DNA from 3 places in the Streptomyces sp. NPDC006197 genome. Region 1 is predicted to be linked to each of the others. Evidence: riboswitches for the same ligand, from Rfam matches in the RefSeq annotation. Region 1 holds a riboswitch; each other region holds the start of a gene.
The links. Region 1 has a riboswitch for thiamine pyrophosphate ahead of thiC (phosphomethylpyrimidine synthase ThiC). Riboswitches for the same ligand answer to the same signal wherever they lie in the genome.

Region 1 (12,504 bases):
ACCACCTCGACCGCCACCCGGTGGAAGCCATCACTCCGTACACGGTGCGTAATCGCCGTGTCCTTTTGGATCGTTTGGGCGGTTTGGGACGAATGGAACCCCTGGTGGAGCGCCAGGAATATGCGCTGGGCACGGTCTGTGCCGCGATCCCCATCACCGCGGGCTCCACAGCGGCCGCAATGGCGATTTCCCTCCCTCTTCACCAGGAAGAACGGTTGCTCCCAGCAGTCGAGCGACTACGCACAGAGATCGGAAAGCTCTTCGGTTCACTCGCGTTCTCTATCAGTATCTGAAAAATCACTCCTTGTGATCTGCTAGTGCTTACAGCACGATTGCGTCAAGAGGGCCGTGGGGGATCATTCCTGGCCGTTTCGGTCACAGCTTTCAGCAGCTGTGTTTACACAACTGCTTCATCTACTGCGGGGTACACGATGCGAGAGTCAGTTCAGGCCGAGGTCCTGATGAGCTTCCTCGTCTCCGAGGAGCTCTCCTTCAAGATCCCGGTCGAACTCCGGTATGAGACCCGGGATCCCTACGCGGTGCGGATGACCTTCCACCTTCCCGGAGACGCCCCTGTGACCTGGGCGTTCGGGCGGGAGCTGCTGCTCGACGGGATCAACCGGCCGAGCGGGGACGGTGACGTGCACATCGCCCCGACGGAGCCCGAGCGGCTCTCGGACGTCTCCATCCGGCTCCAGGTGGGCGGTGACCGCGCACTGTTCCGGGCCAGCGCGCCGCCGCTGGTCGCCTTCCTCGACCGGACGGACAAGCTGGTTCCGCTCGGTCAGGAACGGACGCTCGGCGACTTCGAGGACCACCTGGAGGCCGCCCTGGGCCGGATCCTGGCCGAAGAGAACGCCGGCCCCGCCTGAGCCGGCCCCTAGGGAGCCGGTCCGCCTGAATCGGTCCGCCTGAATCGGCCCGCCTGAGCCGGTCCGCCTGAACAGGCCCGCCTGAACCGGTCGTCCTCTCCGAGCCGAGCCCTCCTCCCTGAGGCGAGCCGGACCCTCCTCCCCGAGCCGGGCCGGCCCGATCCCCCAGCACGCACACCTCACTTGGCGCGACGGCGCCGCCCTCCCCGTACCGCAGCCGGCTTCCCACCCCCGGACGCCGGCCGGTCGGCGGAGACCACCAGGGCCGCGAGCGCCGTGGTGACCGGGACGGACGCCACCAGACCGATCGACCCGACCAGGGTCCGGACGATCTCCTCGGCGACCAGCTCGCTGTTGGCCACCGTCCCCATGCTGCTCTGGGCGATGGAGAAGAGCAGCAGCAGCGGCAGGGCGGCACCCGCGTACGCCAGCACCAGCGTGTTCACGACCGAGGCGATGTGGTCGCGACCGATCCGGATCCCTGCCCGGTACAGGCCGCGCGGCCCCATGCCCGGATCGGCCTGGTGCAGCTCCCAGACCGCCGAGGTCTGGGTGACCGTCACGTCGTCGAGCACACCGAGCGAACCGATGATGACCCCCGCGAGCAGCAGGCCGGACATGTCGATCTCCGGGTACAGGCCGTGGATCAGACCGGTGTTGTCGTCGGTGTTGCCGCTGAGTGAGGCCCAGCCGATGAAGAGCGAGCCCAGCAGACCGATCAGCAGCAGCGAGATCAGCGTGCCGAGCACGGCGACCGAGGTGCGGGCCGAGAGCCCGTGGCACATGTAGAGCGCGAGCAGCATGATCGCGCTCGACCCGACCACCGCCACGACCAGCGGGTTCGAGCCCTGCAGGATCGCCGGCAGGATGAAGAACGTCAGCACGAGGAAGCTCACGGCGAGCGCGATGAGCGCCATGAGCCCCCGCATCCGGCCGACGACCACGACCGCGACGGCGAAGATGCCGGCGAGCAGCGCCATCGGCAGCTTGCGGTTCACATCGGTCACCGAGTACTGCAGGTCGTGCGGGGCGTCGGGGGCGTACGCCACCACCACGCCCTGCCCCTGGTGCAGTTGGCGCGGCGCGTCCGGCTGCACGATCTCGACGAACCTGCGTCCCTTGTCCGGACCGCTGGTGACCTCGACCGTCGCCTTCTCGCACTTCCCCTGCTGGGCGTTGACCGCCTCGCGCCCCTCCGGAGTGGAGGTGTCGCCGGTCGGCGGGACCTGAGCGGCGTTCACGTCCTTGCAGTCGACGTGCTCGACGGAGACGACCTCGCCCTGCTGGGTCTGCCGGTCGAAGCCCACGCCGGTGCGCTCGTGCGCCGGGGTGCCGCCCGGCCACAGGACCGCGAGCCCGACGACGACGGCGGCGGCGAAGGGGATCAGGATCGCGGCGATGACCTTGCGCAGATGCCGCGAGACCGGGGCGGCGGGCCCATGGCTGTGGCTGTGGCCGTGCCCGCCGCCTCCTCCTCCGGCTCCGTGCCCATGACCGTGTCCGTGTCCGGGATCGTGGGCGTGGCGGTGGGGCTCGGGGGGCTGCTGGGGGGAAGTCACCGGCCGATCATCGCAAGAACGGCGGGGGCCCACTGTTCAGCACGCCAGGGATGACGCTAGCGTGGTGGCACCTTTGCACACGCGGGAGCTCGGAGCACCGGGCTGAGAGGGCGCTGATCACCGTACGCGCGTACGGGAAGAGGCTGCGCCGACCGCCGAACCTGTTACCGGGTAATGCCGGCGTAGGGAGATCGGTCTCATGACCATTCAGGATGCACGCACGCCTGCCTCCGACCAGAACCAGACCGACGGGCAGGAGCGCACGCCGGGCTGGCACAAGGGGTACGTCCAGGGCTCGCGCCCCGACCTCCGGGTGCCCGTCCGTCAGGTGCACCTCACCAACGGCAAGGACGTCACGCTGTACGACACGTCCGGCCCGTACACCGACCCCGCCATCGACACCGATGTCCGGCGGGGCCTTCCCCCGCTGCGCGAGAACTGGATCATCGCGCGCGGCGACACCGAGGAGTACGCGGGCCGCCCGGTCCGCCCCGAGGACGACGGCATCAAGCACACCTCCCCGCGCGGCGGTGGGCTGAAGAACCTCGACGCCGTCTTCCCCGGCCGCCCCCGCCTGCCGCGCCGCGGCCGCGCCGGGCAGGCGGTGACCCAGCTCGCGTACGCCCGCCGGGGCGAGATCACCCCGGAGATGGAGTACGTCGCGATCCGCGAGAACGTCTCCCCCGAGGTCGTACGGGAGGAGATCGCCGCGGGCCGCGCCGTGCTGCCGGCGAACGTGAACCACCCGGAGATCGAGCCGATGATCATCGGCAAGCGATTCCTGGTGAAGGTCAACGCCAACATCGGCAACTCCGCCGTCACCTCCTCCATCGAGGAGGAGGTGGAGAAGATGACCTGGGCGACCAAGTGGGGCGCCGACACGGTCATGGACCTGTCCACCGGCCGCAACATCCACACCACCCGCGAGTGGGTGCTGCGCAACTCCCCCGTGCCGATCGGCACCGTGCCGCTCTACCAGGCCCTGGAGAAGGTCGACGGCAAGGCCGAGGAGCTGACCTGGGAGATCTACAAGGACACGGTCATCGAGCAGGCCGAGCAGGGCGTCGACTACATGACGGTGCACGCCGGCGTGCTCCTGCCGTACGTGCCGCTCACCGCGCGCCGCAAGACCGGCATCGTCTCGCGCGGCGGCTCGATCATGGCCGCCTGGTGCCTGGCGCACCACAAGGAGAACTTCCTCTACACGAACTTCGAGGAGCTCTGCGAGATCCTGGCGGCGTACGACGTCACGTACTCGCTCGGCGACGGTCTGCGCCCCGGCTCGATCGCGGACGCCAACGACGCGGCGCAGTTCGCGGAGCTGCGCACGCTCGGCGAGCTGAACACGATCGCCAAGCGGCACGACGTGCAGACGATGATCGAGGGCCCGGGGCACGTCCCGATGCACAAGATCAAGGAGAACATCGACCTCCAGCAGGAGATCTGCGAGGAGGCGCCGTTCTACACGCTCGGCCCGCTGACCACGGACGTCGCGCCCGCGTACGACCACATCACCTCCGGCATCGGCGCCGCGATGATCGCCTGGTGGGGCACGGCGATGCTCTGCTACGTCACGCCCAAGGAGCACCTGGGCCTGCCGAACAAGGACGACGTGAAGACGGGCGTCATCACGTACAAGATCGCGGCGCACGCCGCGGACCTCGCCAAGGGGCACCCGGGTGCGCAGGAGTGGGACGACGCGCTCTCGGACGCGCGGTTCGAGTTCCGCTGGGAGGACCAGTTCAACCTGGCGCTCGACCCGGACACCGCACGCGAGTTCCACGACGAGACGCTGCCGGCGGAGCCCGCGAAGACCGCGCACTTCTGCTCGATGTGCGGTCCGAAGTTCTGCTCGATGAAGATCAGCAGAAGCATCACGGAGCAGTTCGGCGGCGAGGCGGACGCCACCCCGGAGGAGATCGAGGCCGGGATGCTGGAGAAGTCGAAGGAGTTCGCGGCTTCCGGCAACCGCGTGTATCTGCCGCTGGCGGAGACGGGCGGCGGGTCGGCCGGCTGACCCGGCCGCCTCAGCGGAGGGGGCCCGCCAGGTCACCAGTCCCGGCTGGCCCGCCTCCGCGAAACCCACCGCGAACGGCTTGGCACCGTCGTCCGTCACGAGGTGGATGCTGCACTCCGTCACGCTGTCGCCCGGCGGGATCATCCGGGCGACCCAGTCGGACGGGCAGCCGGGGATCTTCGTGTCGGGGACGAAGGGCGTCTTCCCCCGTATCTGCCGACCGCCCTCGGTGAGCAGGCGGACCCGGTCGGCCTGGCCGGTGTAGAGGCCTTTCACATCCGGCGTGAGCACGGCGGCACGCAGCGGGAGATCGAGGTCGGTACGGCGGAGAAGTCGTAGGAGTTCGTGGCGAGCGGCAACCGCGTCTACCTGCCGTCGGCCGGGTGGTCCCGGCCCGCCGTTCCTCCTGCCGTCGGCCGGGTGGGCCCCGGCCCCGCCGTTCCTCAGGGCGCCGTCGGGTCCGGGGGCGCCGCGGCGGCGAGGGCGTCGCGGAGGAAGGGGAGGATGCCGCGCTCCAGGAGGGCGTGGCGCCAGGCCTCCCTGGCGAGGGAGAGTTCGTCGTCGGCCGTGGCGGCCCCGTCCGCCGCGGCCGGCCTGTTGCGCAGGGCGGTCACGAGGAGGCCGACGCCCGCGGAGAGCAGGCCGGCGGCGGCGAGGGCGGCGAAGACGAGGCCTGCCGTCAGCAGGGTCTCGCCGAACACCACGCTGGGCGCGAGGGCGTGCAGGACCCCGCCGACCAGCAGGAATATCGCGGCGGCGGTGCCCGCGAGGACGGGCAGCAGCACGGTGACGATGGCGACGACGCCGGCGCCCGCGCCGGTGTCCGTGCCCGGTTCGGCTTCGGGTGTCCGGGTCCCGAGGGCCGCCCGGTTCTGCTCGCGGACCTTCACGAAGTGGTCGTACTCGAGGGCCGCGGCGGTGGTGATGAGCGCTGTCGCGTTCATCGTCATGGCGCGCAGCTGCGCGACCGTGAGCCTCGTTCCGACTCCGGCGAGATCCGGACGTGCGTGGGCGGTGCTCAGTGCGTCGTCGAGGACCCGCTCGTACTCGGCGCGATCCTCGGTCAGCAGGTGCGGAGCCACGTTCATGTGCATCCCCCGATGCTCCGTAGGCCCGGATCAGCCGTGGGAAACGGTGGGTCGGGCGGAAACGGAGGAGAGCCTGCTACGGATGACCCGATGGTATTGCGGTGACACCACGGCCTGACAGGGTCTTTCCGGAAATCGCCTTCCCCGGATGCGCAGCGTTATGCGTCAGCCGTTCAGGGGGAGTTGGACGACCAGTAGCTTTCCGGCCATGGTCACTCCGCCGTCCATGGCGATCGCGAGACCGTCGGCGTACACGTGCGGTCCGTCGACGACCGGGCCCGCGCTGTCCTCGCCGTCCTCGGTGCCGACCTGGCCGAGGAGGTACGGGATGGGGCTGTGGCCGTGCACGATCCGGCGGCCGCCGTAGGTGGAGAGCAGCTCCTGGACGGCCTGCGGGCCGCCGTCGTCGCGGAACGCGAAGCGCTTGGTGAACTTCCGGAAGACGTCCCAGACCTCGTCGGCGTCGTTCCGGTTGAGGATCTCGTGGACCGTGTCGTTGACGTCCTCGATGGTCTGGCCGTATTCGAGGTACGCGGTGGTGTCGGAGTGCACGAGGAGGTGGTCGTCCTCGCGCACCACGGCGTCGAGCCGGGACATCCACTGGAGGTGGACGTCCTGGAGCCGGTCCATGTCGTGCTTCTGGCCGCCGTTGAGCAGCCAGGCCGCCTGGAAGGTGGCGGTGCCCGCGCCGGAGTTGACGGGCGTGTCGCCGAAGCGTTTGGCGCCGATCAGCAGCAGCTCGTGGTTGCCCATGAGGGCCTTGCAGTAGCCGCCGGCGGCGGCGGCCTCGGCGGAGAGGCGCATGACGAGGTCGATGACGCCGATGCCGTCGGGGCCGCGGTCGGTGAAGTCGCCGAGGAACCAGAGCCGGGCGTTGCCCGCGGCCCAGCCGCCGTTCTCGTCGATGAGGCCCTGGGCGCGCAGGGCGGCGAGGAGCTCGTCGAGGTAGCCGTGGACGTCGCCGACGACGTAGAGGGGGCCGGGTCCGTCGCCGTTCGCGGGCTCCGGGGCGGGGGCCGGTTCGGTGGTGACGGGGACCTGGACGGTGTCGCCGCGGTTGATGACGGGGAGGTCGCGCTCGGTCGGGGTGTAGCCCTCGGGCGGCTCGCCCTCCGGGAAGGCGTTGCCCGGGTGGCCGGTGGCGACGGAGACGATGGAGGAGCCGGCCGGGGCGGCGTACGCCGGGGCGAGCCGGTGCCCCAGGTGGAGGGTCGGATCGGCGGGCATGGGGGCGGGGGCCGGAGGCGCGGCAGGCACGGCTACCGGCGGTGCGGCGGGCGCGGGTGCCTGCGGCGCGGAGGTCTGCGGCGCGGCGGCCGGGAGTGGTGCGGCGGGCGCGGCCGGGGGCGCCTCGGCCGGAGGGGCCTCGGCCGGGAGGGTCTCGGCCGGCGGGGTCGGCACCGGGACGGCCTCGACCGGGGAGGGGGCGATCGGGGGGAGGTGCTCGGCGGATGCCGGATACGCGACGGCAGACAGGCGTTCGACCGGAGCGGGCTCGCCCGGCGGCGCCGTCGGCGGCTCCGCCGGGGACGGCGGCTCGGCGGCGTGGCCCTGTACGGGCACGCGGGCGTACGGCGGTACGCGGAAGTCACGCAATGTCGCCGTGCGCACCACGGGCTCCTGACCGGCCCCCTGAGTCATCGACCCCTCCACCACCGTCGCGATGCCCTGCACATCGCGGACCGGCCTGGTCGGGGTGGTCCGCGGTGTCGTCCGCCCATCATAGGAATGAGGGCCCTTCCGTGTGACGCACCAGGGGTGGTGAATCCGGGTTCACTCCGGGTTCGCCGATTGTTTCGCCCGAATTGTGAAGGTCTAGTCCAGGGATGAGCCCGGTGCGGTGATCGGTTTCGCCGTCCCTGCCCACGGGCAGGGGCGGGGACGGCGGTTCGGATGACGGCGGGTTCGGGCGCCGCCGCCCGTGGTGTCAGTCCTTGGCCGGCGAGCGTGGCGGGCTGACCGTGGTGCGTGGCGAACGTCGCTGCGAGGAGGTGCGGATGATGAGTTCGGTCGGTATCACCTGCTCGACCGGACCGTCGGTGTCGATCCCTTCGATGGCGTCGATGAGGAGCTGGACGACGGCCGTGCCGATCCGGCGCGGCTTGAGCGAGAGCGTGGTGATGGGCGGTTCGGTGGTGGCGTAGACGGTCGACTCGCTGCAGCAGACCAGCAGCAGGTCGTCCGGGACGCGCAGTCCGTAGCGGCGCGCGGCCGCGAGGAGGTCGGTTCCGTTGGGGTCGAAGAGGCCGTACACGGCGTCGGGCCGGTCCGGGCGGGCGAGCAGCCGGTCGGCCGCGACGGCGCCCGCGCACGGGTCGTGCGCCGGATAGGCCTCGTAGACGGGGTCCTGGCCCACCCGTTCGCACCAGTTGAGGTACGCGGTGGTGGACAGGCGGGTGTACGTGTCGGTGGTGGTTCCGGTGAGGAGGCCGATCCGGCGGGCGCCGGCGGCTGCGAGGTGGTCGAGCAGGTCGAGGACGGCGGCTTCGTGGTCGTTGTCGACCCAGGCGGTGACCGGAAGGGTGCCGGCGGGGCGTCCGTCGGAGACGACGGGCAGGCCCTGGCGGACCAGTTCGGTGACGACCGGGTCGTGGTCGGAGGGGTCGATGACGACGGTGCCGTCGAGGGCGACGTTCGACCAGACGTCATGGCGGGAGGTGGCGGGGAGGATGACCAGGGCGTAGCCCCGGGCGAGCGCCGCCGATGTGGCTGCTCTGGCCATCTCCGCGAAGTACGCGAATTCGGTGAAGGTGAAAGGTTCATCCCCGTACGTGGTCACGGTCAGGCCGATGAGTCCCGACTTGCCGGTACGGAGCGTGCGGGCCGCCGCGGATGGGCGGTAGCCCAGCCTGTCGGCGACCTCGCGGACGTGGCGGCGGGTGGCGTCCGGGAGTCGGCCCTTGCCGTTGAGCGCGTCGGAGACAGTCGTGATGGAGACCCCGGCGGCGGCGGCCACGTCCCGGATGCCTGCCCGGCCCTGCCGGCTTCCCCGGGTCTGTGCCCGGCTCACCTGGTGCTTCCCTGCTGCTGTCATGGCGAGCCGATAGTAGGGCGATGAGGGGCGGTCGGGACGGTCGCATATGCAGGCGTTGACAGGCACGTTTCTGCATGATCGAAGAAGCCCAAGATGCGCTGAATCAAAGGTAGTTAGGGCTTCTGGCGTGTGATCTATGGCCATCGAACGGTGTAGGCCTGGCGAGGGGGCGAGGTCTCGAAGAGGTCTCAACTCACCTCTACGGGGGATGCGCGCCACGGCGCCCGCCACCGGCGCACGCCACCCTGTCGCGCGCCCCCCTCTCCCGGAACACGAGCGGGGCCGTGTCCACAGCGTGTCCCTCCTGTTGTCCACAGCCCATTCGCAGCGGCGGCGAATCCTCTTAAGGTGAGGAGTATTGGCGGTACGGACGGTCGAGGAGGCCACACTGTGAGCGAGACCAGCGGGACGAGCACCGGCAGCCCCAAGCTGCGCGCCGAGCTGGACGGTGTCCCCACCTACAAGCCGGGCAAGCCGGCCGCCGCGGGCGGTCCCGTGGCCTTCAAGCTGTCCTCCAACGAGAACCCCTACCCGCCGCTGCCGGGGGTCATGGAGAGCACGCTGGCCGCCGCCGCGAGCTTCAACCGCTACCCCGACATGGCCTGCACCGGTCTGACGGAGGAACTGGCGAACCGCTTCGGCGTGCCCGTCTCCCACCTGGCCACCGGCACCGGCTCGGTCGGCGTCGCGCAGTCGCTGCTCCAGGCCACCTCGGGCCCGGGCGACGAGGTGATCTACGCCTGGCGCTCCTTCGAGGCGTACCCGATCATCACGCAGATCAGCGGCGCCACCTCCGTGCAGGTGCCGCTGACCGAGGGCGAGGTGCACGACCTCGACGCGATGGCCGAGGCGATCACCGAGCGGACCCGGCTGATCTTCGTCTGCAACCCCAACAACCCCACGGGCACCGCCGTGCGCCGGGCGGAGCTGGAGCGCTTCCTGGACCGGGTGCCCTCCGACGTCCTCGTCGTGATCGACGAGGCCTACCGGGAGTTCGTCCGCGACAGCGACATCCCGGACGGCATCGAGCTCTACCGCGACCGGCCCAACGTCGCCGTGCTGCGCACCTTCTCCAAGGCGTACGGCCTGGCGGGGCTGCGGGTCGGCTTCGCGGTGGCCCACGAGCCGGTGGCGGCGGCGCTGCGCAAGACGGCGGTGCCGTTCGGCGTGAGCCAGCTGGCGCAGGACGCGGCGGTGGCCTCGCTGCGGGCCGAGGACGAACTGCTCGGCCGGGTCGGCTCGCTGGTGGGGGAGCGCGAGCGGGTCCACGCGGGGCTCGTGGCCCAGGGGTGGACCGTGCCGGACACCCAGGCCAACTTCGTCTGGCTGCGGCTCGGCGAGCGGACCATGGAGTTCGCGGCGGAGTGCGAGCGGCACGGCGTGATGGTGCGGCCGTTCGCGGGCGAGGGCGTGCGCGTCACGATCGGTGAGTGCGAGGCCAACGACCTGTTCCTGAAGGCGGCGGAGGGCTTCCGCAAGGAGGGCTGATCAGCCGCTGACGAACTCCCGCGGGTCGGGCCGGTCAGCCGCTGACGGACTCCCGCGGGTCGGGCCGGTCGGCCCGCTGACGGACTCCCGCGGGTCGGGCCGGTCAGCCCGCGGCGGCCTCGACGCGGATCGGGTCGCCGTCCCTGACGGTGGCCAGGATCCGCGGGTCGCCGTCGAGCGCGCCCAGCAGATTGCAGGGGCTCGCCAGCCGGCATTCGTCACCCCGCGAGATCGGGGTGGGGCCGTAGGGGAGGGCGAGCGCGTCGCCCTCCGTCCAGAAGGCCACGGTGCCGGGCTCGACGACCTGGCGCGCGCCGTCCTCGACCGAGGCGGAGACCGGTGTGTCGAAATAGACCTCCTCGCCCCAGGTGCGGGCGGTGGAGGAGAACGGGAGGGCTCCCGCGAGCGCCTTGCTCGTGGGGGTCTCCTCAAGGGTGGCCGTGGTGTGTCCGGCCGGCCAGATGATGCGTATCCGAAGGGTCATGCCCCCGATTCAACAATATGTTGAAGGTCCTGGGAAGAGATCACCTTCGGTAGAGGGGCCCCCGATTGACGGTACGGATTTCGTATGAGTCATAATGCTTGTGAATGTGAACGCGTTCACAAGCGTGCCCTGTTTCCTCCCTCTTTGGGTGGAACCCGCCAGGCAGACTGCCCGCTGTGACCCACGTCGACGTAAGGAGAAGACGACGTGAACCTAGCTTTGGCGCCGGAGACATTGGCGCGCTGGCAGTTCGGCATCACCACCGTCTACCACTTCCTCTTTGTCCCCCTGACGATCTCCCTCGCCGCGCTCACCGCCGGGCTCCAGACCGCCTGGGTCCGGACGGAGAACGAGAAGTACCTCCGGGCGACGAAGTTCTGGGGCAAGCTCTTCCTGATCAACATCGCCATGGGCGTGGTCACCGGGATCGTGCAGGAGTTCCAGTTCGGCATGAACTGGTCCGACTACTCTCGCTTCGTCGGCGACATCTTCGGCGCCCCGCTCGCCTTCGAGGCGCTCATCGCCTTCTTCTTCGAGTCGACCTTCATCGGTCTGTGGATCTTCGGCTGGGACAAGCTGCCGAAGAAGATCCACCTCGCCTGCATCTGGATGGTGTCGATCGGCACGATCCTCTCGGCGTACTTCATCCTGGCGGCCAACTCCTGGATGCAGCACCCCGTGGGCTACCGCATCGACAAGGAGCGCGGCCGGGCGGAGCTCACCGACTTCTGGCAGGTGCTCACCCAGAACACCGCGCTCACCCAGTTCTTCCACACGATGACGGCGGCGTTCCTGGTCGGCGGCGCGTTCATGGTGGGCATCTCCGCCTTCCACCTGGCGCGCAAGAAGCACATCCCGATCATGCGGACCTCGCTGCGGCTCGGTCTGATCACGCTGATCATCGCCGGTCTCGGCACCGCCATCAGCGGCGACCTGCTCGGCAAGGTCATGTTCAAGCAGCAGCCGATGAAGATGGCCGCCGCCGAGGCGCTCTGGGACGGCGAGGCGCCCGCGCCCTTCTCGGTCTTCGCCTACGGCGACGTCGAGAAGGGCCACAACACGGTCGCCGTCGAGGTCCCCGGCCTGCTGTCCTTCCTCGCGAACGACGACTTCAGCTCGTACGTCCCGGGCATCAACGACGTGAACAAGGCCGAGCAGGAGAAGTTCGGCCCCGGCGACTACCGGCCCAACATCCCCGTCGCCTACTGGGGCTTCCGCTGGATGATCGGCTTCGGCATGGCCTCGCTGGGCATCGGCATGCTCGGTCTCTGGCTGACCCGGAAGAAGTTCATGCTGGCACCGGGGATGCGGACCGGTGAGGACGAGGTGCCGAACCTGGTCCTGTTCAAGCGGAAGGCGCTCAGCCCCCGCCTGGGCACGTGGTACTGGATCATCGCCCTCTGGACGATGGCGTTCCCGCTGATCGCCAACTCCTGGGGCTGGATCTTCACCGAGATGGGCCGTCAGCCCTGGGTCGTCTACGGCGTGCTGCGCACCCGTGACGCGGTCTCCCCCGGCGTCTCCCAGGGCGAGGTCATCACCTCGATGATCGTCTTCACCACCCTCTACGCGATCCTCGCCGTCATCGAGGTCAAGCTCCTCGTCAAGTACGTCAAGGCGGGCCCGCCGGAGCTCACCGAGGACGACCTCAACCCGCCCACCAAGATCGGCGGGGACTCTCGCGACCCCGACCGGCCCATGGCCTTCTCGTACTGAGGCTGAGGAGATCGAGGCATGGAACTCCACGACGTCTGGTTCGTACTCATCGCCGTCCTCTGGACCGGCTACTTCTTCCTCGAAGGCTTCGACTTCGGGGTCGGCATCCTGACCAAGCTGCTCGCCCGTGACCGGGCCGAGAAGCGGGTCCTCATCAACACCATCGGGCCCGTCTGGGACGGCAACGAGGTGTGGCTGCTCACCGCCGGCGGCGCGACCTTCGCCGCGTTCCCCGAGTGGTACGCG
Region 2 (4,143 bases), on a different contig from region 1:
GCCTAGGCCCGGCAAGGGGCGCCGTTCCGTTGTGCCCACCCGTTCCGCCCCAGCGGAACAGTTGCCCACAACGGGGTGGGCGGGGGCACCGCCCCAGCGGAACAGTTGCCCACAACGGGGGTGGGCGGGGGCACCGCCCCGGCGGAAGCGACTGCCCACAACGGAGGGCGCGAGGGTGGGCACCGCCCCGGCGGAACGGGCGCCCACAACGGGGGCGGGCGCAGGCCCGGTGGGGTCAGAAGGCTGGGCGTTCCGGGTCCAGGTGGGCCTGGCCCGTGGTCGGGGAGGACGCGGAGGCGAAGTGCCGGCGGGGAATGCGGCCCGCCCGAAAGGCCAGACGGCCCGCCGAGACCGCGTGCCGCATCGCCGCGGCCATCAGCACCGGCTCCTGCGCCCGCGTCACCGCCGACGCCAGCATCACCGCCGCGCACCCCAGCTCCATCGCGAGCGCCACGTCCGAGGCCGTTCCCGCGCCGGCGTCGAGGATCACCGGGACCTCGGCCCGTTCGACGATCAGCTGGAAGTTGTGCGGGTTGCGGATGCCGAGTCCGGAGCCGATGGGGGAGCCGAGCGGCATGATCGCCGCGCAGCCCACGTCCTCCAGCTTCCGGGCCAGGACGGGGTCGTCGTTGGTGTAGGGGAGGACGACGAAGCCGTCGTCGACCAGGGTCTCGGCCGCGGCCAGGAGCTCCTCGCCGTCCGGCAGGAGGGTGCGCTCGTCGGCGACGACCTCCAGCTTGATCCAGTTCGTGCCGAGCGCCTCCCGGGCCAGGCGGGCGGTGAGGACGGCCTCGCCCGCGGTGTAGCAGCCCGCCGTGTTCGGCAGGACCCGGATGCCGAGGCGTTCCAGGACGGAGAGGACCGAGCCCTGGACCGTGGGGTCCAGACGCCGCATGGCGACCGTCGTCAGTTCCGTACCGCTGGCGGAGAGGGAGCGTTCCAGGACGTCGAGGCTGGGGGCGCCGCCGGTGCCCATGATGAGGCGGGAGGAGAACTCCGTACCGCCGAGGGTGAAAACGTCGTCGGACATTCCGGTCAGCCTCCCTGCACCGCGGTGAGGACCTCGACCCGGTCGCCCTCGCCGAGCAGCGTGGTGGCCCATTCGCCGCGCGGCACGACCGTCTCGTTGAGCGCCGCCGCGACGCCCGAGGGGGCCGTGGTCAGGGTCGCCACGAGGGCGTCCAGGGAGAGGGGGCCGGAGAGCTCGCGCGCCTCTCCGTTCACGGACACGGTCATGGACACGTTCATGCGGGCTGCTCCTGACGTACGGGAGGGGCGGGGGAGAAACGACGGGGGGTGAAGGGGCGCGCCTCGTCGGGGAGGGCGCCGGTGGTGAGCGCCTCGGCCATGGCGTCGCCGGTGACGGGGGTGAGCAGCACCCCGTTGCGGTAGTGGCCGGTGGCCAGGTGCAGGCCGGGCAGGGCGGTGGGGCCGAGCAGCGGCGCGTTGTCGGGGGAGCCGGGGCGCAGTCCGGCCCGCGTCTCGGTGAGCGGCAGCTCGGTGATGCCCGGGACGAGCTCGTGGGCGTCGCGCAGCAGCTCGTACACCCCGCCCGCCGTCACCGTGGTGTCCCAGCCGAGCTCCTCGCTGGTGGCGCCGACGACGAGCTCGCCGTTCTCGCGGGGCACCAGGTAGACGTGGCTGCCGCGGACGACGGCGCGGACGGTGCGGGAGAGGAAGGGGGCGTACGCGGGCGGCACCCGCAGCCGGAGGACCTGGCCCTTGACGGGGCGGACCGGCGGCAGCACCTCCTCGGGCACGCCCGCGAGCCGCCCGCTGAGGCTGCCCGCGGCGAGGACGACCTGGTCGGCCGTCAGCTCCTCGCCGTCGGTGAGCACGGCGCCGCGCGCCCGGTCCCGCACGACCGTGAGCCGCTCCGCGAGGGTCCGGTGGAAGACGACCCCGGCCCGTTCGCAGGCGCGCAGGAGCGCGGCGGCCAGTCGGCGCGGGTCGACCTGGTGGTCGCCGTCGACCCGCAGCCCGCCCCGGACGCCGGGCGCCAGCATCGGTTCGAGCCGGCGGCACTCGCGGCCGCTGAGCCATTCGGAGACGAGCCCGCAGCGGGTCTGCAGGGCGTGCAGTTCGCGCATGTGGGCCCGGTCGTCGGCGTCGAGGGCGACGGCGAGGGTGCCGCAGGCGCGGTAGCCGACGTCGTGGCCGGCGGCCTCCTCCAGTTCGGCGGCGAACGCGGGGTAGCGGGCCGCGGAGGCGAGGTTGAGCCCGAGCAGGGTCTCCTCGCCGTAGTGGAGTTCGGTGACGGCGGCGAGCATGCCGGCCGCGACCCGCGCGGCCCCGCCGCCCGGGTCGGGGTCGACGACGGCGGTGCGCAGCCCGCGCTGCGCGGCCCGCCAGGCCGTGACCAGGCCGATGATGCCGCCCCCGACCACGAGGACGTCGGAGACACGGACGTCGGACACATGGACACGAGAAGAACGCATGGGCGTCCAGCCCCTCCCTTCGCCGGCATGACCCGGATCAGGTTCGTACGGTCGGAGGCCGTCCCAGCCTCCCTCTCAGCCCGGTGCGTCCGGACTCCCGCGAGTGCTTTACGCCCGCCAGACTAGCCCGCGCCGCCGGGGGCCGCAGACCCCTCCCTCACCACCCCCCTATTCCTGACGATTCGTCAGATGCGTAAGGTGGTCGGGTGAGCGAGCAGAAGCAGGCCCAGCAGCACGTCGTGATCGTCGGCGCCGGAATGGCGGGCGTCCAGACCGCCGTCGCCCTGCGCGAGCAGGGCTTCACCGGCCCCCTGACCCTCATCGGGGCCGAACCCCACCAGCCCTACGACCGGCCGCCGCTCTCCAAGGCGATCCTCCTCGGCAAGGCCGAGGACTCCGCCTTCGAGATCGACTTCGAGGACCTCGACATCGAGCTCCGGCTCGGCCTGGACGTCACCGGACTGCGCGCCGCCGACCACGAGATCGACACCGAGGCCGGACCCGTCGCGTACGACACCCTGGTCGTCGCCACCGGCGCCCATCCCGTCACCCTGCCCGGCACCGAGGGCGTCCCCGGCGTCCATCTGCTGCGCACCCTCGACGACGCCGTGCGCCTCGGGCCCGTCCTGGAGCGCCGCCACTCCGTCGTGGTCGTCGGCGCCGGCTGGATCGGCGCCGAGTTCGCCACCGCCGCGCGCGAGGCGGGCTGCGCCGTCACCGTCGTCGAGGCCGCCGACCGCCCCCTCGCCGGAGCGCTGCCCGCCGAGGTCGCCGCCCCCATGGCCGAGTGGTACGGGGCGAGCGGCGCCGAACTCCTCACCCACGCGCGCGTACACACCGTCGAGCCCGGTGCGCCCGGTGCGCCCGGCCGCGTCGTCCTCGCCGACGGCCGTGAGCTGCCCGCCGACGCCGTCGTCGTCGGCATCGGCGCCCGCCCCGCCACCGGCTGGCTCACCGGCTCCGGCATCGCCCTCGACCCGAGCGGCGCCGTCACCGCGGACGACCGGCTGCGCACCTCCCTGCCCGACGTGTACGCCGTCGGCGACTGTGCCTCCTTCCCCTCCGCCCGCTACGGGGAGCGGCTCCTCGTCCACCACTGGGACAACGCGCTCCAGGGGCCCCGCGTGGTCGCGGCGGCGATCACCGGCGCCGCCGACGTGCCGTACGACCCGGTGCCGTACTTCTGGTCCGAGCAGTTCGGCCGCTTCGTCCAGTACGCGGGACACCACGCGGACGCCGACGAGCTGCTGTGGCGCGGCGACCCGGCCGACGAGGCCTGGTCCGTGCTCTGGCTGCGCGCCGGCGTGCCGGTGGCCCTCCTCGCCGTCGGCCGCCCGCGCGACCTGGCGCAGGGCCGCAAGCTGATCGAGGCCGCCGCGCCCGTCGACCCCGAGCGCGCCGCGGACCCGTCCGTCCCCCTGAAGGCGGCAGCCCGGTAGGGTCCGACTACCGGCTGTCAGTCCGGGATGGCAGGCTTGTCCTGTGACCGAGATTGACGTAAAGATCGATGCTCTCGTCCCCGCCTGGCTCAACCTGCCCGAGATCGCGGAGATGCTCGATGTCGAGGTGACGCGCGTGCGGCAGCTGGTCAAGGAGGGCCAGCTCATCGCCGTGCGCCGCGGACCGAACAACGCGCTGTACGTGCCCGCCGCCTTCATCCAGGGCGACAAGGTCGTCAAGGGTCTGGTCGGGACCCTGACGCTGC
Region 3 (12,504 bases), on a different contig from region 1:
ATGTCGGTCGCGTTGATCGACACCGGGGGGAAGTTCGGTGTGATGCCCTGGTGGTCGGTGGGAGCAGGCGACCCGCCGCCTCCCTGGCCTTTCTCGGCGGGCGAGTCCGCCGTCGCCCTGCCCGTCGGCGCGCCTCCCGCCGTCGTGCTCCCGTCCTCGCACGCCGTCAGCGCGAGCGCCAGCACCGCCGCGACGGCGGCCCCCCGTACAACAGCCTTCATCCGGAGTCCTCCGATGACCTGATCATGATCCATTGGCGTGGACACTCAACATCATCGGGTGGGTGATCGGCCAATCGTGCGATCGGCCGATTCCTGGGGCGCGGCCTTGCCGGAATTCGTCTGCGACACTGGTAGGACCATGCCCAAGCCCGGAGAACTCACTTTCGTCGCCCCCCGCGGAGCCAAGAAGCCGCCGCGGCACCTGGCCGACCTCTCGCCCGCCGAGCGGAAGGAGGCCGTCGCCGCGATCGGCGAGAAGCCCTTCCGCGCCAAGCAGCTGTCCACGCACTACTTCGCGCGGTACGCGCACGACCCCGCCGAGTGGACCGACATTCCGGCCGCCTCGCGGGAGAAGCTGGCCGGGGAGCTGCTGCCCGACCTGATGTCCGTGGTGCGCCACATCTCGTGCGACGACGACACCACCCGCAAGACCCTGTGGCGGCTGCACGACGGCACGCTCGTGGAGTCGGTGCTCATGCGCTACCCGGACCGGGTGACCATGTGCATCTCCTCACAGGCCGGCTGCGGCATGAACTGCCCGTTCTGCGCGACCGGGCAGGCGGGGCTCGACCGGAACCTGTCGACCGCCGAGATCGTGCACCAGATCGTGGACGGGATGCGGTCCCTGCGGGACGGGGAGGTGCCCGGGGGACCGGCGCGGCTCTCCAACATCGTGTTCATGGGCATGGGCGAGCCGCTCGCCAACTACAAGCGGGTCGTCGGAGCCATCCGGCGGCTCACGGACCCCGAGCCGGACGGGCTCGGGCTCTCGCAGCGCGGCATCACCGTCTCCACCGTCGGTCTCGTGCCCGCGATGCTGCGCTTCGCCGACGAGGGCTTCAAGTGCCGGCTCGCGGTGTCGCTGCACGCCCCGGACGACGAGCTGCGCGACACCCTGGTGCCGGTCAACACGCGCTGGAAGGTCCGCGAGGTCCTCGACGCGGCCTGGGAGTACGCGGAGAAGTCCGGGCGCCGGATCTCCATCGAGTACGCCCTCATCCGGGACATCAACGACCAGGCCTGGCGCGGTGACCTGCTGGGCCGGCTGCTCAAGGGCAAGCGGGTGCACGTCAACCTGATCCCGCTGAACCCGACGCCCGGTTCGAAGTGGACGGCGTCCCGCCCGGAGGACGAGAAGGCCTTCGTCGAGGCGATCGCCCGCCACGGCGTGCCGGTGACCGTGCGGGACACCCGGGGGCAGGAGATCGACGGTGCCTGTGGACAGCTCGCGGCCGCCGAGCGCTGACCTTGTAGTCTGAGCTCGAACACATCTCCATATTCCGACAGGGGAGCGCCACAGCGCTGAGAGTGCGGTCACCGTAGGACCGCAGACCCTCTGAACCTCGCCCAGGTCATTCTGGGTAGGAAGTTCGGTCGTAACTCAAGCTGTTGCGCCCTGCCCACCTTCGGGTGGGCGGGGCCGCGTCTCTTCCTGGTCACACCCAGGAGGAATCTCAGTGAGCATCAAGAAGGCCGCTGCCGTCGCGATCGTCGCGGCGCTCGGCGTCACCAGCCTGGCCGCGTGCGGCACCGACGACGTCCGGGGGGCGGCCGGCAAGACCGGCGCGCCCGCGCCCAAGACCGTCACCCTCGTGAGCCACGACTCCTTCAACGCCTCCAAGGAGGTGCTGGCGGACTTCACCAAGCAGACCGGCTTCACCGTCAAGGTGCTGAAGAGCGGCGACGCCGGCGAGGCCGTCAACAAGGAGATCCTGACCAAGGGCTCCCCGCAGGGCGACGTCTTCTTCGGCGTCGACAACACGCTGCTGTCCCGCGCCCTCGACAACGGGATCTTCGTTCCGTACGAGGCGAAGGGCCTGGGCCGGGTCCCGGCCGCGTACCAGCTCGACAAGGAGCACCGGGTCACCCCGATCGACTCCGGCGACATCTGCGTCAACTACGACAAGAAGTACTTCGCGGACAGGAAGCTGGCGCCGCCGGTCACCTTCGACGACCTCGCGAAGCCGGCGTACAAGGACCTGCTGGTGGTGGAGAACCCCGAGCGGTCCTCCCCGGGCCTCGGTTTCCTCCTCGGCACGGCCGCGAAGTACGGCGACGAGGGCTGGCAGGACTACTGGAAGAAGCTCAAGGCCAACGGCGTGAAGACCGTCGACAGCTGGGAGCTCGCCTACAACCAGGAGTTCTCCGGCTCGGCCGGCGGCAAGCAGGCCAAGGGCGACCGGCCGCTGGTCGTGTCGTACGCCTCCAGCCCGCCGGTCGAGGTGCTGTACGGCGAGCCGCAGCCGAAGGTGGCGCCCACCGGCGTCTCCACCGGCACCTGCTTCCGGCAGACCGAGTTCGCGGGCCTGCTGAACGGCGCGAAGAACCCCGAGGGCGGCAAGGCGCTGATCGACTTCCTGATCTCCAAGGAGTTCCAGGAGGACATGCCGCTCCAGATGTTCGTCAACCCGGTGGCGAAGGACGCGGCCCTGCCGGAGCTGTTCACCAAGCACGGCGTGGTGATCGAGAAGCCGGAGACCATGGCGCCCGAGAAGATCGCCGAGAAGCGTGACCCGTGGATCCGGCAGTGGTCGTCGCTCGTCCTGAAGTAGCGCGTCCCGGAGTGAGGCGCGACCTCCGGGGGAACGCGACGCGGCTGGGGCTCATGGCCCTGCCCGTCGCGTTCTTCGGGGTCTTCTTCGCCTGGCCCGTCGTGTCCATCGTGGACCGGGGGCTCCGCCCCGACGGCGCCTGGCGGTTCGGCCGGATCGGCGAGACGCTGAGCCGGCCGGACATCCTCGACGTGCTCGGCTTCACCGTCTGGCAGGCGCTCGCCTCCACCGGCCTCACCCTCCTGGTGGCGCTGCCCGGGGCGTACGTCTTCGCCCGCTTCGACTTCCCCGGCAAGAGCGTGCTGCGGGCCGTCGTCACGGTGCCGTTCGTGCTGCCGACCGTCCTCGTCGGCACGGCGTTCCTGGCGCTCGTCGGCCGGGGCGGGCTCACCGACGAGCTGTGGGGGCTGCGGCTCGACACCAGCGTGTGGGCGATCCTCCTCGCGCACGTCTTCTTCAACTACGCGGTCGTCGTCCGGACCGTCGGCGGCCTCTGGTCGCAGCTCGACCCGCGCCAGGAGGAGGCCGCCCGGGTCCTCGGCGCCTCGCGCTGGACGGCCTGGCGGACGGTGACGCTGCCCGCGCTCGTGCCGGCGGTGGCGGCGGCCGCCCTGATGGTCTTCCTCTTCACCTTCACCTCCTTCGGCGTCGTGCAGATCCTCGGCGGGGACGCGTACTCCACCCTTGAGGCCGAGATCTACCGGCAGACCGCCCGGCTGCTCGACCTGCCGACGGCGGCCGTGCTCACGCTCGTCCAGTTCGTGGCGGTCGGCGCGATCCTGGGCGTGCACGCCTGGACGGTACGGCGGCGGGAGACCGCCCTGCGGCTCGTGGCACCCGAGCGGACCGCGCGCCGGCCGCGCGGCGCCGGACAGTGGGCGCTGCTCGCGGGCGTGCTGCTCTCCGTGGCGCTGCTGATCCTGCTGCCGCTCGGTGTGCTCGTGGAACGTTCCTTCGCCGGGCCGCACGGGTACGGGCTCGGCTACTACCGGGCGCTCGGCTCGCTCGACGAGTCCGGGACCTTCCTCGTCCCGCCGCTGGAGGCGATCGGGAACTCGCTGCGGTACGCGGTGGCCGCCACCGCCATCGCGGTGCTGGTCGGCGGGCTCGCGGCGGCGGCCCTGACCAGGCGGGCCGGCCGGCTCGTGCGGGGCTTCGACGCGCTGCTGATGCTGCCGCTCGGGGTCTCCGCCGTCACCGTCGGCTTCGGCTTCCTCATCACCCTCGACGAACCGCCGCTCGACCTGCGGGCCAGCTGGATCCTCGTACCGCTCGCCCAGGCCCTGGTCGGCGTCCCCTTCGTCGTACGGACGATGCTGCCGGTCCTGCGCGCGGTGGACGAGCGGCTGCGGGAGGCGGCGGCCGTGCTCGGCGCCTCGCCCTGGCGGGCCTGGCGGGAGGTGGACCTGCCGCTGGTGCGGCGGGCACTGCTCATCGCGGCCGGGTTCGCGTTCGCGGTGTCGCTCGGCGAGTTCGGGGCGACCGTGTTCATCGCCCGGCCCGACAGCCCCACGCTCCCGGTGGCGGTGGCCCGGCTGCTCGGCCGGCCCGGCGAACTCAACTACGGCCAGGCGATGGCCCTCTCGACGATTCTGATGGTGGTGTGCGCGGTGTCCCTGCTGCTGCTCGAACGGCTCCGCACCGACCGGACCTCCGGGGAGTTCTGATGCTGTCGATCGAGGACGCGACCGTACGGTTCGGGGAGCGGGCCGTGCTCGACGCCGTGGACCTGGACGTCGCCGAGCACGAGATCGTGTGCGTGCTCGGCCCGAGCGGCAGCGGCAAGTCCACGCTGCTGCGGGCCGTCGCCGGGCTCCAGTCGCTCGACGGCGGCCGGGTGCTGCTCGGCGGCGCCGACCAGGCCGGGGTGCCGGTGCACCGGCGGGGCGTCGGCCTGATGTTCCAGGACCACCAGCTCTTCCCGCAGCGGGACGTCGGCGGCAACGTCTCCTTCGGCCTTCGCATGCGGGGTGCCGGGAAGGCCGAACAGGCGGAGCGGGTGCGGGAGCTGCTCGACCTCGTCGGCCTCCCCGGCGCCGAGCGGCGGTCCGTCGCCGCGCTGTCCGGCGGCGAGCAGCAGCGGGTGGCGCTCGCCCGCGCGCTCGCGCCCCGGCCCCGGCTCCTGATGCTCGACGAACCGCTCGGCCAGCTCGACCGGGGCCTGCGGGAGCGGCTCGTGGTGGAGCTGCGGCAGCTCTTCGGGCGGCTCGGGACGACGGTCCTCGCCGTCACCCACGACCAGGGCGAGGCCTTCGCGCTCGCCGACCGGCTCGTGGTCATGCGGGACGGGCGGATCGCCCAGTCGGGTGCGCCGGCCGACGTGTGGCGGCGGCCCGCGTCGGAGTTCGTGGCGCGGTTCCTGGGCTTCGACAACGTGGTGGCGGCACGGGTGACCGGCACGGTCGCGCAGACGGTGTGGGGGAAGGTCCCGGTCCCGGACGGCTCGCCGGAGGGGGAGCGGCGACTCCTCGTCCGCCCGGGCGGGGTGCGGCTCGTGGGGGACGGTTCCGCCTGGACGGTGGAGTCCCGGACCTTCCGGGGCAGCCAGGTCGTCGTACGGCTCCGCCCGGCCGAGGGGCCCGCGCTGGAGGCCGAGCTTCCGCTCCGGGAGGCGCCGGAGGAGGGTGCGGGGGTGGGCGTGGAGTTCCGGGCGGAGGACGTGGTGGTGCTGGGGGACGAGATTCCGTAGCGCGGTTGCGATGAGTTCTCCCCGCCGGGGGAGTCTCCTTGTCGTTCGTCGTCTTTTCGTCGACCGCACAGGAGGAACAGCCATGAGTCAGTTGCTCAGAGTCCAGAACTTCATGGTCTCGTCGGACGGGTTCGGTACCGGTGAGGGCCAGAGTCTTGAACGGCCGTTCGGGCACGCGGATCCCGCGGCCATGTTCTCGTGGGCGGGGGCCACGGCGAGCTGGCCGAACCGCACCGATCCCGGGGGCAGCCGCGGCCTCGACGACTACCTGACGCGGGATTTCCACCGGAACATCGGTGCCGAGATCATGGGCCGCAACAAGTTCGGGCCGCAGCGCGGGCCCTGGGAGAACGAGGAGTGGAAGGGCTGGTGGGGGGACGAGCCGCCGTTCCGCACGCCGGTGTTCGTGCTGACCCACCACCCGCGCCCCTCGTTCACGCTCTCCGACACCACGTTCCACTTCGTCGACGCCGACCCGGCCACGGCCCTCGGGATGGCGCGGGAGGCGGCACGGGGCAAGGACGTCCGCCTCGGCGGCGGGGCCACCACCATCCGGGAGTTCCTCGACGCGGACCTCGTCGACACCCTGCACGTCGCGGTGTCGCCGGTGAAGCTCGGCGCGGGGGTGAAGCTCTGGGACTCGCCCGACGAGCTGCTCGACCGGTACCACTGCGATGTCGTGCCCAGCCCGAGCGGGAAGGTCACGCACCACTTGTACTGGAGGAAGTGACGGCCGCCGCGGGGGCAGTGCCCACCCCGCACCCCGTTGTGGGCAGTCGTTCCGCTGGGGCGGAACGGGTGGGCACAACGGGACGGCGCCCTTGCCGGCGCCCGAGGCTCCCGAGCCTGGACCCGCACCGGATGCGCGCCGCCGCTGGGGTGCGGGTCAAGGCGCGGAACGCGGGGGCGCCGCTGAGGGCGCCGTCCCGTGTGCCCACCCGTCCCGCCCCAGCGGGACGATTGCCCACACGGGGGGTCTGCTACGACCCGAGGCGCTCCAGTGCCTCCGGGGCCTCGTCGATCGAGTCCACCAGGGCGATCCGGGCCGCCATCGGGCGGCCGGCGGCGAGGGTCTCCAGGAGGGGCCAGGCCGGGAGGCGGGTGGTCCAGTGGGCGCGGTTCACCAGGACCATCGGGGTCGGCGCGCCCCGGGACCCGTAGTAGTTCGGGGTCGCGTTGTCGAAGATCTCCTGGACCGTGCCCGCCGCGCCCGGCAGGAAGACGATGCCCGCCGTCGAGCGGGCCAGGAGGCCGTCCTCACGGGTGGCGTTGGCGAAGTACTTGGCGACGTGCCCGGCGAACGGGTTCGGCGGCTCGTGGCCGTAGAACCAGGTGGGGATGCCGACCGAGTCCCCACCGCCCGGCCACCGGGCCCGGACCGCGAAGGCGGCGCGGGCCCAGTCCGTCACCGACGGGGTGAAGGACGGGGTCCGGGCGAGCAGGTCCAGCGACGAGACGAAGGCCGCGTCGTCGAAGGGGGCGAGGTACGCGCCGAGGTTCGCGGCCTCCATCGCGCCCGGTCCGCCGCCGGTCGCCACGGTCAGCCCGGCGCGGGCCAGGGTCCTGCCGAGCCGGGCGGCGCCCGCGTACGCCTCCGTGCCCCGGCCCGTCGCGTGCCCGCCCATGACGCCGACGACCCCGGCCCCGTCGAGGAGTTCGTCGAGGGCGTCGGAGACGGCGTCGTCGTGCAGGGAGCGGAGCATCGAGGAGAAGATGTCGCCGTCGGCCCTGGTCCGGCCGAACCAGGCGTACGCGAGGAAGTCGGGCGTCGACTCGTACCCGGTCTCGGTGATCCCCGCGAAGAGTTCCTCGGGCGTGTAGAGCCGCGCCCGGTAGGGGTCGAAGGGCAGCTCGGGGACGGGCGGGAAGACGAGGGCCCCGTCGGCGCGGACCTTGGCGGCGGCCTGCGGCTCCATGGGGCAGCCGAGGAAGACGGCGTCGGCGGTGACGGCGGTGAGCAGGGCGAAGGTCCGGTCGGTGAGGTCGACCGACTGGATCCGCTGACCGGCGAGCGATCCGGGTCGGGCGAGCGCCGCGTCGAACTCGGCGAGGGTGTGGATCTCGCGTCCGTGCCCGCGCGGTCCGGGCGGGCGGTGTGCCGGGGGGAGCGTCGCCATGGGCCCACGATAGGGGCCGCCACGACGGGCGGCCCCTCGTGCGGCCGGCCGACAGCGGAGGCGGCCGACTCGACCGGTCGGTGGCGGGCGGCGAGTGGCTCAGCGGTCAGCGGCCGGCCGACAGCGGAGGCGGCCGGCTCAGCTCGTCAGTGGCAGGGCCGCCAGTTCCGCGACCGCCCAGGTCAGGGGGAGGAAGACGGCGAGCAGGGCGGCGGCGCGCAGCAGGGCCGCCGTGCGCAGGACGGTGGGTGGGGCGCCGATGCGCAGGAGCGCCTCGGTGGTGTGGGCGCGGCCCTGCCGGGACTCCAGCGCGGCGGTCAGGAGGGTGGCGGTGGTGCAGGCCAGGATCAGGGCCGCGCCGAGGCCGGTGAGCGGGCCGAAGGCCTCGGAGCCCCTGTCCGACTCGTACAGCCCCGACGCCGCGAGGAGGCCTGAGAGCACCGCGCTGACCACCCCGAGCGGCCGGCCGATGCGGCGGGACTCGTCCATCAGGACGCGACCCGCGAGCAGCCGGGTGGCGCCCGGCCGGACGGCCTGGAGGAGCCGGCCGCAGCCGTGCGCGAGGCCCGGCCCGGCCAGGGCGAGGCCCACGGCGGTGAGGACCCAGCCGGCGAGGACGCCCGCCGGGTTGCCGTCGAAGCCGCCCGGCAGCGGGAGGCCGCTCCCGGAGCCGCTTCGACTCGCGTACGTCTCGACGGCGAGGCCGACCGCGACCAGGGAGACCCCCCAGGGCAGCCCGGACGGCATCGTTTTTTCGACGCCCTCCGGCGCGGCGGGCGCGGTGCGGGGCCGCAGCGCCAGGCCGGCCGCCGTGGCGGCGGCGACCGGCAGGACGGCGAGCAGGGTGAGGGCGGCCGCGAGGGGGACCGGCCGGTCGGCGGCGAGGAGCCCGGCGGCCGCCCCGTCGAAGGGCAGGCCCGTGATGTCGCCGCGCAGGTGCAGGTAGAACAGGAGCGCGACCGTGGAGCCGAGCGTGCAGGCGACGGCCGTCGAGGCGGCGGCGATCGCGGTGAGCCGGGCGGGGCCGAGGCCGATGGCGGAGAGTCCGGGGCGCGGCCGGGTGCTGGGGTCGGTGCGGGCCACCGCGACGGCGAACTGGACGGTGGCGGCGAGCGGCAGGGCGCACCAGAGCAGCCGCAGCACGGACGCGGAGGACCGGTCGGGGTGCCCGACGGCGTATCCGAGGGTGCAGAGCAGGAGGAAGCCCACCCCCGCGGCCGCGGCGGCGACGAGGAGCCGGCGCGTCAGGACGAGGGGGTGGGTCCCGCGGGCTAGACGGAGAGCGAGCACGCGGCGACGCCCTCCGCCCCTGACGCCGGGGGTACCGCGGCGACCCTGCGTCCGTCGAGGAGGGTGACGGTGCGGTCGGCCAGCGCCGCGACCTCGCCGTCGTGGGTGGCGAGGAGCACGGTGATGTCGTGCGAGCGGGCCGCGGCCGTGAGGGTGCGCAGGACCTGCGCGCCGTCGGCCCGGTGCAGGGTGGCGGTCGGTTCGTCGGCGAAGAGGACCGACGGGGTGGTGACCAGGGCGCGGGCGATCGCGATGCGCTGGCGCTGGGACTGGGTGAGGGCGTGCGGCCGCTTGCGGGCGCAGCCGCCGATGTCGAGCCGCTCCAGCCATTCCAGGGCGGCGGTCTTCGCGGCCCGGTGGGAGGTTCCGCGGAGCAGCAGCGGCAGGGCGGCGTTCTCCCAGCCGGTGAGCTCGGGGACGAGGCCGGGCTCGGGGTCGATCCAGCCGAAGCGGTCGCGCCGGAGCCGTTCGCGCTGGGCGGGGCCCAGGGTGTGCACGGGGCCGCTGTTGAACCAGACCTCGCCCTGCTGGGCGACGAGCTGGCCGGAGAGGCAGCGCAGGAGGGTGGTCTTGCCGCTGCCGCGGGGGCCGACGACGGCGAGGATCTCGCCTTCGCGGACGCCGAGGGAGACGCCGCTGAGCGCGTCCGAACCGCCCAGGGCGCAGTGCAGGGAACGTGCCCAGAGCACGTCGTTGTCCGGTGGGGCCATCGCGTACACCTCGATGTCGGATCCGATACTGCCTACCCCCGTCCGGGGGAACGAAGGGACGGGCCTGTCGGTCACTCGGCACCGTAAGGATCCATATCCGGTTGTACGGACAGCACACGGCCCGGGCCGCCGCCATCCACTCGGATGGCGGCATGCCCGGGCCGTGGGGGTCACGCCGTGAGGGCGGCGTGATGCTGGGGGACCGCCGTGGTTCGGTCCTTCAGCCCCGTGCTTACAGCTTGGTCCACGCCTCGGTGAGCACCGAGCGCAGGATTCCCTCGATCTCGTCGAAGGTGCCCTGGTCGGCGATCAGCGGCGGGGCCAGCTGGATGACCGGGTCGCCGCGGTCGTCGGCACGGCAGTACAGGCCGTTGTCGAAGAGCGCCTTGGAGAGGAAGCCGTAGAGCACGCGCTCGGTCTCCTCGTCCGTGAAGGACTCCTTGGTGACCTTGTCCTTGACGAGCTCGATGCCGTAGAAGAAGCCGTTGCCGCGGACGTCGCCGACGATCGGGAGGTCGTGCAGCTTCTTCAGGGTGTTGAAGAAGTTGCCCTCCTGGTCGAGGACGTGCTGGTTCAGGCCTTCCTTGTCGAAGATGTCGAGGTTGGCGATCGCGACCGCCGACGACACCGGGTGGCCACCGAAGGTGTAGCCGTGCAGGAAGGTGTTGTCACCCTTGTAGAACGGCTCCGCGATGCGGTCCGAGACGATGCAGGCGCCGATCGGGGAGTAGCCCGAGGTCATGCCCTTGGCGCAGGTGATCATGTCCGGCACGTAGCCGAACTTGTCACAGGCGAACATCGTGCCGAGGCGGCCGAAGGCGCAGATCGTCTCGTCGGAGACGAGCAGCACGTCGTACTGGTCGCAGATCTCGCGGACGCGCTGGAAGTAGCCGGGCGGCGGCGGGAAGCAGCCACCGGCGTTCTGCACCGGCTCCAGGAAGACGGCCGCGACGGTCTCGGGGCCCTCGAAGAGGATCTGCTGCTCGATCTGGTCGGCGGCCCAGCGGCCGAAGGCCTCGGGGTCGTCGCCGTGGATCGGGGCGCGGTAGATGTTGGTGTTCGGCACCTTGTGCGCGCCGGGGACCAGCGGCTCGAAGGGGGCCTTGAGGGCCGGCAGGCCGGTGATGGACAGGGCGCCCTGCGGGGTGCCGTGGTAGGCGACCGCACGCGAGATGACCTTGTACTTGGTGTGCTTGCCCTGCAGCTTGAAGTACTGCTTGGCGAGCTTCCAGGCGGTCTCGACGGCCTCGCCGCCACCGGTGGTGAAGAAGACCTTGTTGAGGTCGCCCGGGGCGTAGTCCGCGAGACGCTCGGCGAGCTCGACGGCCTTGGGGTGGGCGTACGACCACACGGGGAAGAACGCGAGTTCCTTGGCCTGGTTGTACGCGACCTCGGCCAGCTCCTGGCGGCCGTGTCCGGCGTTGACCACGAAGAGACCCGCGAGACCGTCGAGGTAGCGCTTGCCCTTGTCGTCGAAGATGTAGGTGCCCTCACCACGCACGATGGTGGGAACGGGCGAGTTCTCGTAGGACGACATGCGGGTGAAGTGCATCCACAGGTGGTCGTACGCGGTCTTGGAGAGGTCCTGGGTCACGGTTATCGAGTTCCCCACATGTAGGTCTGCTTCTTGAGCTTGAGGTAGACGAAGCTCTCGGTGGAGCGAACGCCGGGGAGGGTGCGGATGCGCTTGTTGATCACATCCAGCAGGTGATCGTCGTCCTCGCAGACGATCTCCACCATGAGGTCGAAGGAGCCCGCGGTCATCACCACGTACTCGCACTCGGCCATGGCCGTCAGCGCCTCCGCGACCGGATCCAGGTCACCCTCGACGTTGATGCCGACCATCGCCTGCCGTCGGAAGCCCACGGTGAGGGGGTCGGTGACGGCGACGATCTGCATGACGCCCTGGTCGAGCAGCTTCTGGACGCGCTGTCGTACGGCCGCCTCGGAGAGGCCCACGGCCTTGCCGATGGAGGCGTACGGACGGCGACCGTCCTGCTGGAGCTGCTCGATGATCGCCAGGGAGACGGCATCGATCGTCGGGGACGAACCGGTTCCGGTTCTGGAGTCTGTGCTTCGACTGGCCACGACTTCACTGTGCACCGAGATTGTCAGTCATGCAAGCCCGGACTGATGAAATTCGTTGTGAAGCGCTCTTGATCTCACTGAATCCGAAGTTGAGGGGGGCCGGGGCTGTTGAAAGCGTCAGTGGACCGATTAGGCTGGGGTGTCTCGTCCATCGGGACACCGCACAAGGACGTGCGAAGACAGAACGTGACAGGAGGGGTGGCAAGTGACCACCGAGCTGCGCCGGCTGCGTAACTACATCAACGGGGAGTTCCGCGACGCGGCCGACGGCCGCACCATCGACGTGGTCAACCCGGCCACCGGTGAGGTGTACGCCACCTCCCCGCTCTCGGGACAGGCTGACGTCGACGCCGCCATGGAGGCCGCCGCGGCGGCCTTCCCCGCCTGGCGTGACAGCACGCCGTCCGAGCGCCAGAAGGTGCTCCTCAAGATCGCGGACGCCTTCGAGGAGCGCGCCGAGGAGCTCATCGCCGCCGAGGTCGAGAACACCGGCAAGCCGGTCGCCCTCACCGCCAGCGAAGAGATCCCGCCGATGGTGGACCAGATCCGCTTCTTCGCCGGTGCCGCCCGGCTGCTCGAGGGCCGCTCGGCCGGCGAGTACATGGAGGGCATGACCTCCATCGTCCGCCGCGAGCCGGTCGGCGTCTGCGCGCAGGTCGCGCCGTGGAACTACCCGATGATGATGGCCGTGTGGAAGTTCGCCCCGGCGCTCGCCGCGGGCAACACCGTCGTCCTCAAGCCCTCGGACACGACCCCCGCGTCGACCGTCCTGATGGCCGAGATCATCGGTCAGATCGTCCCCAAGGGCGTCTTCAACGTCGTCTGCGGCGACCGCGA

Region 2: another riboswitch for thiamine pyrophosphate. It lies ahead of thiO (glycine oxidase ThiO); the one in region 1 lies ahead of thiC (phosphomethylpyrimidine synthase ThiC).
Region 3: another riboswitch for thiamine pyrophosphate. It lies ahead of ABZ318_RS33145 (thiamine ABC transporter substrate-binding protein); the one in region 1 lies ahead of thiC (phosphomethylpyrimidine synthase ThiC).

Annotation. Positions count from the first base shown of each region.
Region 1 covers NZ_JBEXSZ010000014.1:46,288-58,791, reverse strand. Annotated here, with positions in the region: gene ABZ318_RS06875 (helix-turn-helix domain-containing protein) at 1-293, shown strand, start outside; gene ABZ318_RS06870 (SsgA family sporulation/cell division regulator) at 432-872, shown strand; gene ABZ318_RS06865 (YibE/F family protein) at 1,052-2,464, opposite strand; TPP riboswitch at 2,503-2,637, shown strand; gene thiC (phosphomethylpyrimidine synthase ThiC) at 2,631-4,448, shown strand; gene ABZ318_RS06855 (hypothetical protein) at 4,892-5,542, opposite strand; gene ABZ318_RS06850 (metallophosphoesterase) at 5,702-6,793, opposite strand; gene ABZ318_RS06845 (LacI family DNA-binding transcriptional regulator) at 7,464-8,570, opposite strand; gene hisC (histidinol-phosphate transaminase) at 8,961-10,058, shown strand; gene ABZ318_RS06835 (cyclophilin-like fold protein) at 10,162-10,542, opposite strand; gene ABZ318_RS06830 (cytochrome ubiquinol oxidase subunit I) at 10,750-12,258, shown strand; gene cydB (cytochrome d ubiquinol oxidase subunit II) at 12,277-12,504, shown strand, end outside.
Region 2 covers NZ_JBEXSZ010000268.1:220-4,362, reverse strand. Annotated here, with positions in the region: gene ABZ318_RS39140 (thiazole synthase) at 236-1,030, opposite strand; gene thiS (sulfur carrier protein ThiS) at 1,036-1,248, opposite strand; gene thiO (glycine oxidase ThiO) at 1,245-2,438, opposite strand; TPP riboswitch at 2,436-2,549, opposite strand; gene ABZ318_RS39125 (FAD-dependent oxidoreductase) at 2,645-3,877, shown strand; gene ABZ318_RS39120 (Rv2175c family DNA-binding protein) at 3,921-4,143, shown strand, end outside.
Region 3 covers NZ_JBEXSZ010000156.1:5,895-18,398, forward strand. Annotated here, with positions in the region: gene ABZ318_RS33135 (hypothetical protein) at 1-221, opposite strand, end outside; gene rlmN (23S rRNA (adenine(2503)-C(2))-methyltransferase RlmN) at 361-1,467, shown strand; TPP riboswitch at 1,497-1,607, shown strand; gene ABZ318_RS33145 (thiamine ABC transporter substrate-binding protein) at 1,679-2,773, shown strand; gene ABZ318_RS33150 (iron ABC transporter permease) at 2,827-4,440, shown strand; gene ABZ318_RS33155 (ABC transporter ATP-binding protein) at 4,440-5,462, shown strand; gene ABZ318_RS33160 (dihydrofolate reductase family protein) at 5,545-6,192, shown strand; gene ABZ318_RS33165 (LOG family protein) at 6,443-7,579, opposite strand; gene ABZ318_RS33170 (hypothetical protein) at 7,718-8,869, opposite strand; gene ABZ318_RS33175 (ATP-binding cassette domain-containing protein) at 8,851-9,579, opposite strand; gene ABZ318_RS33180 (aspartate aminotransferase family protein) at 9,812-11,191, opposite strand; gene ABZ318_RS33185 (Lrp/AsnC family transcriptional regulator) at 11,176-11,682, opposite strand; gene ABZ318_RS33190 (gamma-aminobutyraldehyde dehydrogenase) at 11,873-12,504, shown strand, end outside.